DNA from 2 places in the Streptomyces sp. NPDC059743 genome. Region 2 is predicted to be linked to the other one. Evidence: riboswitches for the same ligand, from Rfam matches in the RefSeq annotation. Region 2 holds a riboswitch; the other holds the start of a gene.
The links. Region 2 has a riboswitch for glycine ahead of gcvT (glycine cleavage system aminomethyltransferase GcvT). Riboswitches for the same ligand answer to the same signal wherever they lie in the genome.
Positions count from the first base shown of each region.

Region 1: linked by a shared signal. The riboswitch ahead of gcvP (aminomethyl-transferring glycine dehydrogenase) and the one ahead of gcvT (glycine cleavage system aminomethyltransferase GcvT) in region 2 are both predicted to bind glycine.

Region 1 covers NZ_JBHWGS010000026.1:7,772-13,574, forward strand. The annotation lists gene ACFV6H_RS34605 (bifunctional nuclease family protein) at 1-378, shown strand, start outside; gene ACFV6H_RS34610 (MerR family transcriptional regulator) at 561-1,130, shown strand; gene ACFV6H_RS34615 (DNA polymerase IV) at 1,224-2,765, shown strand; gene ACFV6H_RS34620 (PRC-barrel domain-containing protein) at 2,654-3,058, opposite strand; glycine riboswitch at 3,170-3,266, shown strand; gene gcvP (aminomethyl-transferring glycine dehydrogenase) at 3,443-5,803, shown strand, end outside.
Region 2 covers NZ_JBHWGS010000001.1:455,061-460,863, reverse strand. The annotation lists gene ACFV6H_RS02070 (enhanced serine sensitivity protein SseB C-terminal domain-containing protein) at 1-104, opposite strand, end outside; gene ACFV6H_RS02065 (enhanced serine sensitivity protein SseB) at 256-990, opposite strand; gene ACFV6H_RS02060 (AAA family ATPase) at 1,275-1,961, opposite strand; glycine riboswitch at 2,136-2,233, shown strand; gene gcvT (glycine cleavage system aminomethyltransferase GcvT) at 2,381-3,520, shown strand; gene gcvH (glycine cleavage system protein GcvH) at 3,712-4,089, shown strand; gene glyA (serine hydroxymethyltransferase) at 4,123-5,394, shown strand; gene ACFV6H_RS02040 (L-serine ammonia-lyase) at 5,584-5,803, shown strand, end outside.

The DNA of each region.
Region 1 (5,803 bases), on a different contig from region 2:
ATTTGGATCGGACCTGGGGAGGCGACCGCCATTGCCTTCGCCCAGCAGGGCATGGCTCCGGCGAGACCGCTGACCCACGATCTCTTCAAGGATGTCCTTGAGGCGGTGGGCCAGGAGCTGACCGAGGTCCGGATCACGGACCTGCGTGAAGGCGTCTTCTACGCGGAGCTGGTCTTCGCCAGCGGTGTCGAGGTGAGCGCCAGGCCGTCCGACGCCATAGCGCTGGCGCTGCGCACGGGTACGCCTATCTACGGCAGTGACGGGGTGCTGGACGACGCCGGTATCGCCATCCCGGACGAGCAGGAGGACGAGGTGGAGAAGTTCCGCGAGTTCCTCGACCAGATCTCGCCGGAGGATTTCGGAACCAACAGTCAGTAGTGGCCGCCGGTGAGCGCCGCGCCGGGCTCCGTCAGCACATTCGGTCAGCCTTTCCCCGAAACAGGGCACGGGAAACCACTCTCAGGGTGATTATCACTCGGCGTGGCGAGTGTGGCGATCGTTGACGCACCCCGGGTGACTGCCTACCTTCGACAAGGCAGGTCTAGGACGGAGGGGTCGGCGTGAGAAGCAGCGGCGACAGTACGGCGGCGGGCGGTCCGTATCCGCTTCACGGCAGTGCGGCCGACCCCGGTGCGGAGACGGTCGGATACCGCGGCCCGACCGCGTGCGCGGCGGCCGGAATCACCTACCGCCAGTTGGACTACTGGGCCCGTACGGGGCTGGTCGAGCCCAGTGTGCGGCCGGCATACGGATCGGGCACACAGCGGCTGTACAGCTTCCGCGATGTGGTCGTCCTGAAGATCGTGAAGCGGTTCCTGGACACCGGTGTCGCCCTGCAGAACATCAGGGCGGCCGTCCAGCACCTCCGGAACCGCGGTTTCCAGGATCTGGACCGGATGACGCTCATGAGCGACGGCGCGACCGTCCATGAGTGCTCCTCGCCCGACGAGGTCGTGCGGCTGCTCCAGGGCGGCCAGGGCGTCTTCGGGATCGCCGTCGGCGTGGTGTGGCGGGATGTCCAGGCCGCGCTGTCGCAGCTCCACGGCGAGCGGATCGACACCGGCGAGACGCTGATCGGTCACAACCCGGCGGACGAGCTGGCGCGTCGGCGCCGGGACAGGGCCGTCTGACGTCGACCGGGGCCGTCCGAGGTCGAGGCCGGAAGCCGGTCCGAGGCCGGAATCTCCGGCCGATTGTCAGTGGTGTGAGGCAGCATCGGTGGTGTGAGATCCGCGCCGACGATCCTGCATCTGGACATGGATGCCTTCTTCGCCGCCGCCGAGCAGGCGGCGAAGCCGAGTCTGCGCGGAAAACCGGTGGTGGTGGGCGGTCTGGGCCCGCGCGGAGTGGTCTCGACCGCTTCGTACGAGGCACGGCGGTTCGGAGTGCATTCGGCGATGCCGATGGCCCAGGCGAGACGGCTGGCGCCGAACGCGGCGTATCTGGTGCCGCGGTTCTCGCTCTACCGCACGGTCAGCGAGCAGGTCATGGAGCTGCTGGGCCGGCTCTCGCCGCTGGTGGAGCCGCTGAGCCTGGACGAGGCCTTCGTGGATCTGGAGGCCGGCGGATCGGCTCATGACACGGCCTCGGCGCTCGCGGCCGGTGAGCGGCTGCGCGGGGACATCAGGGCGGTCACCGGGCTCACCGGCTCGGTGGGGCTCGCCGGATCCAAGATGCTGGCGAAGATCGGCTCGGAGCAGGCCAAGCCCGACGGACTGGTCCTCATCGAGCCCGGTACGGAGCGCGAGTTGCTCGGGCCGATGCCGGTGCGGACGCTGCCCGGAGTAGGGCCCGCGACCGGCGAGCATCTGCGCCGGGCCGGGATGACCACCGTCGCGGAGCTGGCCGAGGCGGGCGAGGACGAGCTCGTACGGCTGCTGGGGAAGGCGCACGGCGCCTCGCTGTACCGGATGGCGCTCGGGCACGACGACCGGCCGGTGGTGTCGGAGCGCGAGACCAAGTCCGTGTCGGTCGAGGACACCTTCGACGTCGATCTGCACGACCGGGTACGGGTGCGTGTGGAGGTGGAGCGGCTCGCGGACCGGTGTGTGCAGCGGCTGCGGGCGGCCGGGCACTCCGGGCGGACGGTCGTGCTCAAGGTCCGGCGGTACGACTTCTCGACGCTGACCCGTTCGGAGACGCTGCGCGGGCCCACGGACGATCCCGGCGTGGTGCGGGAGGCCGCGGGACGGCTGCTGGAGTCGGTGGACACGACGGGCGGAGTGCGGCTGCTGGGTGTGGGCGTGACGGGCCTCGCGGACTTCACGCAGGAGGATCTCTTCGCGCAGGCCGCGGCGGCCGAGCAGCCCGCCGCGGCTATACCCCCTGCCACGTCCGCCGCCACGTCCGCCGCGTCGGATGAGCCGGCAGAGGCCGCGCCCTCACCGCCGGTGAAGGACGGGAGCGCCTCGGCCCGGGAGCCGGAGGCGCCGGCCGAGCGGCGCTTTCCGGCCGGACATGATGTGCGCCATGCCGAGTACGGCGCGGGCTGGGTGCAGGGCAGTGGGCTGCGGCGCGTGACCGTACGGTTCGAGGAGCCGGGATCCGCGCCGGGACGGGTGAGGACGTTCTGGACCGACGATCCCGAGCTGGTGCTCTCCGAGCCACTGCCTCTGGTGCCGCTGCCCGTGGTGCCGGAGCCGCCGGATTCCGCTCAGTCGTCCTGGCCCGCCAGCCGGCCGAAGTCGCGTTCGGAGTCCCGGTCGGACAGGGAGGCGGGCCGCTCCGGTGGCTCCGGATCCGGCTCGGGCAGGGCGAGGCCGTAGTGGTGGTAGAGCTGGAGCTCCTGCTCCGGGGAGAGATGGCGGCCGACACCGAAGTCGGGCGCGTCCTTGATCAGCGCGCGCTCGAAGGGCACCTGGAGCGCGTCGTTCACCAGTGTGCTGGGCGCCAGCGGGACGAAGGCGTCACGGCTGAAGAGCCCGGTGCGGACCGCCGCCCACTCCGGTACGCCGGTGGCATCGTCCAGATACACCTCGTCCACCGTGCCGAGCCTGTGGCCATTGCGGTCGAACGCCTTGCGGCCTATCAGACTGCGCGGATCGATATCGGTCTCCACGGTCCCTCCAACTGGTCGCACCTGCTCGTAACACTACAAAAGTGCAGAAACTGGGCGTCGGCCACTCGAAAGTCGTACGGAAGGCCTCGCTGGTAGTCTGGCCGTGGCTGCTGACCCCGTGCGGGAGAGTCCTCCGGAGAACCGCCGGAGGCGCCGAAGGAGCAAATCCTCCCCGGAATCTCTCAGGCCCCCGTACCGCGCGGACGAGGTCACTCTGGAAAGCAGGGCGGGCGTCGGACGGCATCCGCTCTCACCGACGGTGAAAGCCGGTGCGCCGCAGGCGGGCCGGTGAAGCTCTCAGGTTGAGATGACAGAGGGGGAGGCCGTCCGGGCACCCGCGTCCTGGTGCCCCTCGTAGGTCGTGTCGGACCAGGAGGCCTCCCGATGACCGCCCACCGCATTCCGCTCGCGCAGCTTGAGCGAGGAACCCCCTTCGAACAGCGCCACATAGGGCCCGACGCCGGCGCGCAGGCGAAGATGCTGGCGCAGGTCGGCTACGGCTCGCTCGACGAGCTGACCGCCGCCGCGGTGCCCGACGCGATCAAGAGCGCGGAGGCCCTCGACCTTCCCGGCGCGCGCACCGAGGCCGAGGTCCTCGCCGAACTGCGCACGCTCGCCTCGCGCAACGACGTGGTGGCCCCGATGATCGGGCTCGGCTACTACGGCACGTTCACACCGCCGGTGATCCTGCGCAATGTGATGGAGAACCCGGCCTGGTACACCGCGTACACGCCGTACCAGCCGGAGATCTCCCAGGGACGTCTGGAGGCGCTGCTGAACTTCCAGACCGTCGTCGCCGATCTGACCGGTCTGCCGACCTCCGGCGCCTCCCTGCTGGACGAGGGCACGGCGGCGGCCGAGGCGATGGCGCTCGCCCGCCGTGTCGGCAAGGTCAAGGGCGGTGTCTTCCTGGTGGACGCCGACGCCCTGCCGCAGACCGTCGCCGTGATCCGGACCCGCGCCGAGCCGACCGGCGTCGAGGTCGTGGTCGCCGATCTGAGCGAGGGCATCCCGGCCGAGGTCGCCGAGCGCGGTGTCTTCGGTGTGCTGCTCCAGTACCCGGGCGCCTCCGGTGCCGTACGGGACATCAGGTCCGTGGTCGAGCAGGCGCACGGGCTCGGCGCGATCGTCACCGTGGCCGCCGATCTGCTCGCGCTCACCCTGCTCACCTCGCCCGGTGAGCTGGGCGCGGACATCGCGGTCGGTACCACCCAGCGGTTCGGTGTTCCGATGGGCTTCGGCGGACCGCACGCCGGATTCATGGCCGTACGCGAGAAGTTCGCGCGCAGCCTGCCGGGCCGGCTCGTCGGAGTCTCGGTGGACGCCGACGGGAACAAGGCGTACCGGCTGGCGCTCCAGACCCGTGAGCAGCACATCCGCCGTGAGAAGGCCACCAGCAATATCTGCACCGCCCAGGTGCTGCTCGCCGTCATGGCGGGCATGTACGCGGTCTACCACGGCCCGGAAGGGCTGCGCGGCATCGCCCGACGCACCCACCGGTACGCGACGCTCCTCGCCGAGGGCCTGCGCGCGGGCGGCGTCGAGATCGTGCACGGCGCGTACTTCGACACTCTCACCGCCCGTGTGCCCGGCCGGGCCGCCGAGGTGGTCGCCGCCGCCCGCGAGGACGGTGTCAACCTCCATCTCGTCGACGCCGACCACATCTCCCTGGCCTGCGACGAGACCACCGGCCGCACCCAACTGACCGCCGTATGGACCGCGTTCGGTGTCGAGGGCGACCTCGACGCGCTGGACGCGACGACGGACGACGCCCTGCCCGGGACGCTGCTGCGCAGCGACGACTATCTGACGCATCCCGTCTTCCACCAGTACCGCTCGGAGACGGCGATGCTGCGCTATCTGCGCAGGCTCGCCGACCGCGACTACGCGCTGGACCGCGGCATGATCCCGCTCGGCTCCTGCACCATGAAGCTGAACGCGACCACCGAGATGGAGCCGGTCACCTGGCCCGAGTTCGGCGCGCTGCATCCCTTCGCGCCCGCCGAGCAGGCCCAGGGCTATCTGACGCTGATCAGGGAGCTGGAGGAGCGGCTCGCCGAGGTCACCGGCTACGACGCGGTGTCCCTCCAGCCCAACGCCGGTTCGCAGGGCGAGCTGGCCGGGCTGCTGGCCGTACGGGCCTACCACCGGGCCAACGGCGACACACAGCGCACCGTCTGTCTGATCCCGTCCTCCGCGCACGGCACCAACGCCGCGAGCGCGGTGATGGCCGGGATGAAGGTCGTCGTCGTCAAGACCCGTGAGGACGGCGACGTCGACGTCGAGGATCTGCGTGCCAAGATCGCCCAGCACGGACCGGAACTGGCCGTTCTGATGGTCACCTACCCGTCCACGCACGGTGTGTTCGAGGAGCACATCGGCGACATCTGCGCGGCCGTGCACGACGCGGGCGGCCAGGTGTATGTGGACGGCGCGAACCTCAACGCGCTGGTGGGACTGGCCAAGCCGGGCAGGTTCGGCTCCGACGTCTCCCATCTCAATCTGCACAAGACCTTCTGCATCCCGCACGGCGGCGGCGGTCCCGGCGTCGGTCCCGTGGGCGTACGGGCGCATCTCGCGCCGTATCTGCCCAACCACCCGCTCCAGCCCGCGGCCGGGCCCGCCACGGGCGTCGGGCCGGTCTCCGCGGCTCCCTGGGGCTCGGCCGGCATTCTGCCGATCTCCTGGGCGTATGTACGGCTGATGGGCGGCGAGGGACTCAAGCGCGCGACGCAGGTCGCCGTG
Region 2 (5,803 bases):
GCGAGGGCCTGGAGGAGCGCCTCGTACGCGTCGTAGCGTCCTGGCGTCACCTGGCGCAGCATCTGCTCGACCTGCCCGGCCGCCGCGGTGCCTGACGCGCTCACTCTGGGTCCCGCCCCTCTTCGATCCACCATTCGACCAGCCCCCCGAAGCCCGTCGGCCCCCGTGCGGGAAGGCCCGTCCGGACACGCCGCGGGGGCCCAGCCATCAAACCAGCTTAGGCGGCGGTCCTGACACAGCCTTGACGCCTGGTGTCTATGCCCGCTGGTAGAACGGCCTCACCTTCGCCAGCAGATAGTCGCCGACCGGATCCTGGGCCACGTCCAGCAGGATGAGGTTGACGGGCCAGCCCACCGCGACCCGGCCCAGCGCGCGGCCGAGCGCGTCCAGCGGCGCGTTGCGGTCGGCGGCCTCCCAGGACGAGAGCTGTACCCCGATGAAGAGCGCCGGGGAGTCGCCCTCGACGCTGGCGAGCGCGCGGCGGGCCGAGAGCACCACGCCGGACGTCTCGAACTCGCCCGCGGCGGCGGAGAGGAAGTCGACCGGATCCTCCTGCCAGTCCGGCTCGAAGAGCCTGACCCGGCCGCCGCTCGCCGGACCGTCGAGCGGTGTGCGGCCCGCCCGGCACAGCTCGGCGACGGCGGGCGGCGGCAGCGGCAGTCCGACCATGCCGCCCGGGTTGACGGCGATACCGAGCTGCGGAGGCAGGCCACGGGCGAAGTCGCGGGCGGGCGCCACGGTGAAGGGCATATGGGCGCCGACGCACTGGAGGAACTGCTGCTGGGAGCTGAAGACCGGGACGTACGGCGCGCCCTCTATCTCCAGGGTCGGCAGATCCAGACCGGGACTGTCCGGGCCCCCGCCGTTGGGCAGCGGCACCCAGACCTCGCTGCGTCCGAGCACCTCCACCAGCCGCCCGCCCGCGCCCCGGCTGCCGAGCGAGGCGGCGAGCACCTCTTCCAGCTCATTGCCCGGCCATGCAGTATTCACAGTCTTCCTCCGCCCTCGTGCCTGCCGCAGCACCTTAGGGTGTGTCCCCAAATTCGCGGCTGGCTCGAGCTGCCTGGCACGCACGCTCGCGGCGTTGTCGGAGTCAGCCAAGTACGTCCAGTACGAGGCTGATCCTCCGCCTTGCGATCGCACGCACCAGACACCGCGAGCCCCGCCCTCCGGGCGGACGCCGCGACTTTGCGGACACACCCTAACGCCGCAGACGGGAGCCCGTACCCGCGTGTGCGTGCGGCCCGTACCCGGGCGCGGCGGTCAGCGCGCCGTCAGTCGCCCGGTCCGGGAAGGAAGACGATCCGGTCCAGGGCTCCCGCCGCGTCGCGGTCGAGGAGCACCGCCGTGGCGCAGCCCTTGGGCAGGCGGCCCGATTCGGCGCCGCGCAGCAGACGGCGGACCGCCCTGCGGTGGCGGGCGAACGCGTACCCGGAGACGCCTCGACCGCGCTCCAGCTGGCCCGCGCGGGCCACCTCCGGCGCCACGTCCAGCAGGACGAGATGGAGCCCGCGGCCACGTCTGCGCGCCTCGCGGGCCAGCCAGCGCCGTACCCATCTCTGCGTACCGCAGTCGTGCACGACCACGCTCTCGCCGGAGCGGAGCGCGCGCCGCAGTCCCCCGTAATGCGCTATACGGACGAGCGGGCGGTAGACGGCATAGGGGAGGCCGCCCGGCAGTCTGCCCTCCCAGCGGTCCCTGGCGTCCTGCGAGTCGATCCCGCCGCCCTCGGCGGCCCGCCGGATCAAGGTGGACTTGCCGCTGCCCGGCAGCCCGGAGACCACCACCAGATCGCCCGCGGTGAAGGCCAGGGCGCCCGGCACCCGGGCCCGGCGCCCTCTCAGATCCCGTACGACCGCCACGGGCCGTGTCACGGCTCGCCGACCGGACACGCCCTGCTGAGCCGACTGCTGTGCCGGCACCCCCGCGGTCGTCACATATGCCCCGGACCTCTGCGACATCTTCGCCGTCCCCCTGTCAGCTCAGTCGGCCTGGCCCATGACCCTTGCCCACGAAGTGTAAAGAAATGGTAATGCGGCACAAGCTTTTCACGCCGTCCGGCCAGTTGCGGGCCAGGCGCTCCGAACCACCCGGATGCGTGCGATGATGTGCCCGCCAACTGCATACCGGCCGTTTGAATCCGCGCGGGAGAGTCCCGGTCACCGTGTGCGCCGGGCGCCGAAGGAGCAAGTTCCTCCCTTGAATCTCTCAGGCCCCGTACCGCGCGGACGAGGCAGATCTGAAAAGCGGGCCGCAGCGCTGCGGCTCCACCCAAGGTGCAAGTCATGACCCCTGATACGGGTGGTCGTGGTGAACCTCTCAGGTTCCGATGACAGATGGGGAGGACCGTCCTCGTCGTCATGCCCTGGGAGCCACACCGATGAATCACGCCCCGCCGAGCAGCGCCCCCCGTACGACCGCCCTCGACGCCGTGCACCGCGCGCTGGGCGCGACCATGACCGACTTCGCGGGCTGGGACATGCCGCTGCGGTACGGCAGCGAGCGCGACGAGCACACCGCCGTACGGACCAGGGCCGGGCTCTTCGATCTCTCGCACATGGGCGAGATCGCCGTCTCGGGTCCGGCCGCGGGCCGGCTGCTCGACTACGCGCTGGTCGGCAATATCGGCGCCGTCGCAGTGGGCCGCGCGCGCTACACCATGATCTGCCGCGAGGACGGCGGGATCCTGGACGATCTGATCGTCTACCGCCTCGGCGAGAACGAGTATCTGGTCGTCGCCAACGCCTCCAACGCCCAGACCGTGCTGGACGCGCTGACCGCCCGCGCGGCCGGCTTCGACGCCGAGGTACGGGACGACCGTGACGCGTACGCGCTGCTGGCCGTCCAGGGACCGCAGTCGCCGGGCATCCTCAAGACGCTGACCGACGCCGATCTGGACGCGCTCAAGTACTACGCGGGCCTGCCGGGCACCGTCGCCGGTGTCCCGGCGCTGATCGCCCGGACGGGCTACACCGGCGAGGACGGTTTCGAGCTCTTCGTCGAGCCCAAGCACGCGGAGACGCTGTGGCGGGCGCTGACCGAGGCGGGCGAGGGCGTCGGTCTGGTGCCGTGCGGGCTCTCCTGCCGCGACACGCTCCGTCTGGAGGCCGGGATGCCGCTGTACGGGAACGAGCTGACCACCGCTCTCACGCCGTTCGACGCGGGCCTCGGCCGAGTCGTGAAGTTCGAGAAGACGTCGAACGAAGGCGCCTTCGTCGGGCGCGAGGCCCTGGAGGCGGCGGCCGAGCGCGCCGCGAGCGCGCCGCCGCGCAAGCTGGTCGGTCTGATCGCCGAGGGCCGCCGGGTCCCGCGGGCGGGCTATCAGGTCGTCGCCGACGGCACGGTCGTCGGCGAGGTCACCTCGGGCGCGCCCTCCCCCACCCTGGGCAGGCCGATCGCCATGGCGTACGTCGACGCCTCGCACGCCGAGCCGGGTACGGCGGGCGTCGGAGTCGACATCCGGGGCACCCATGAGCCGTACGAGGTCGTGGCGCTGCCCTTCTACAAGCGCCAGAAGTGATACGGACGTCATCGGCGCCCCCCATTCCGCCTTCGTTCCAAAGGGATGCCGTCCCGGGGCCGTTCGGTTCCGGCCTCGTCCGTCTCCTTCCAGCTCCGTCCGGCTCTGTCCGGCTCCTTTCGTCTCGTTCCATCTCGTTCCGTAAGACAGCCGTTCCGCACCACTCCCCCGCGTACAGGAGAATTCAGGTCATGAGCAACCCCCAGCAGCTCCGCTACACCAAGGAGCACGAGTGGCTGACGGACCCCGTGGACGGGGTGTCGACGGTCGGGATCACCGAGTTCGCGGCCAACGCCCTCGGTGATGTCGTGTTCGCCCAGCTCCCCGACGTCGGTGACACGGTGACCGCGGGCGAGTCCTGCGGAGAGCTGGAGTCGACCAAGTCGGTCAGCGATCTCTACGCCCCGGTGACCGGTGAGGTCACCGAGACGAACCAGGACGTGGTGGACGATCCCTCACTGGTGAACTCCGCTCCGTTCGAAGGCGGCTGGCTGTTCAAGGTGCGCGTGGCGGAAGAGCCGTCCGATCTGCTCACCGCCGACGAGTACCAAGACTTTTCCGGCAACTGACGTGCTCCGGCCACTGACACCCCAGGGACTGTGATGTCTTCGAAGTCGCTTCTGAACTCCTCGCTCCATGAGCTCGACCCGGATGTCGCCGCCGCGGTCGACGCCGAGCTCCACCGTCAGCAGTCCACGCTCGAAATGATCGCCTCGGAGAACTTCGCTCCGGTCGCGGTCATGGAGGCGCAGGGCTCCGTCCTGACCAACAAGTACGCCGAGGGCTATCCGGGCCGCCGCTACTACGGCGGCTGTGAGCATGTCGATGTGATCGAGCAGATCGCCATCGACCGGGTGAAGGCGCTGTTCGGCGCGGAGCACGCGAACGTACAGCCGCACTCGGGCGCCCAGGCGAACGCGGCGGCGATGTTCGCGCTGCTCTCGCCCGGCGACACGATCATGGGTCTGAATCTCGCCCACGGCGGGCATCTCACCCATGGCATGAAGATCAACTTCTCCGGCAAGCTCTACAACGTCGTCGCCTACCACGTCGACGGCGAGACCGGCCAGATCGACATGGCCGAGGTCGAGCGGCTCGCCAAGGAGTCCCGTCCGAAGCTGATCGTGGCCGGCTGGTCGGCGTATCCCCGGCAGCTCGACTTCGCGGCGTTCCGCCGGATCGCGGACGAGGTCGGCGCGTATCTGATGGTCGACATGGCGCACTTCGCCGGTCTGGTCGCGGCCGGGCTGCACCCGAACCCGGTGCCGCACGCGCATGTCGTCACCACGACCACGCACAAGACGCTGGGCGGCCCGCGCGGCGGTGTGATCCTCTCCACCAAGGAGCTGGCGAAGAAGATCAACTCCGCGGTCTTCCCCGGTCAGCAGGGCGGTCCGCTGGAGCATGTCATCGCGGGCAAGGCGGTCTCCTTCAAGATCGCGGCGACGGAGGAGTTCAAGGAGCGCCAGCGGCGCACTCTGGAGGGCGCCCGGATTCTCGCCGAGCGGCTGGTCCAGCCGGATGTGGCCGAGGCGGGCGTCTCCGTACTCTCCGGCGGTACGGATGTGCATCTGGTCCTGGTGGATCTGCGCGACTCCGAGCTGGACGGACAGCAGGCCGAGGACCGGCTGCACGAGATCGGCATCACGGTCAACCGCAACGCCGTACCGAACGATCCGCGTCCTCCGATGGTCACCTCGGGTCTGCGGATCGGTACGCCGGCGCTGGCCACCCGCGGCTTCACCGCCGAGGACTTCACCGAGGTCGCGGAGATCATCGCGGCGGCGCTGAAGCCGTCGTTCGACCGTGACGAACTGGCCGGGCGGGTCTCCGCGCTGGCCGTGAAGCACCCGCTGTACCCGGGCCTGAAGTAAGTACTCAGGAGTACTCAGGCCTCTCCGGTCCGACGTCATCCGTTCGGCCGGGGTTCACGGGGCACCGCGCACACTGAACGTGCGGCGCGGTGCCCCGGACCGTATGTATGTACACATCTGTATGTACGCGTCATCTCTGCACCACCCCGGCAGACAACGGCGTCTACCAATCAGCAAGGAGTCACGCACGTGGCCATCTCGGTCTTCGACCTGTTCTCGATCGGTATCGGCCCGTCCAGCTCCCATACGGTCGGTCCGATGCGCGCGGCCGGGATGTTCGCCCGCCGCCTCAAGAACGAGGGCCTGCTCGCCCACACCGCCTCGGTCCGGGCCGAGCTGTACGGTTCGCTCGGCGCGACCGGCCATGGCCACGGCACGCCGAAGGCCGTTCTGCTCGGTCTGGAGGGCA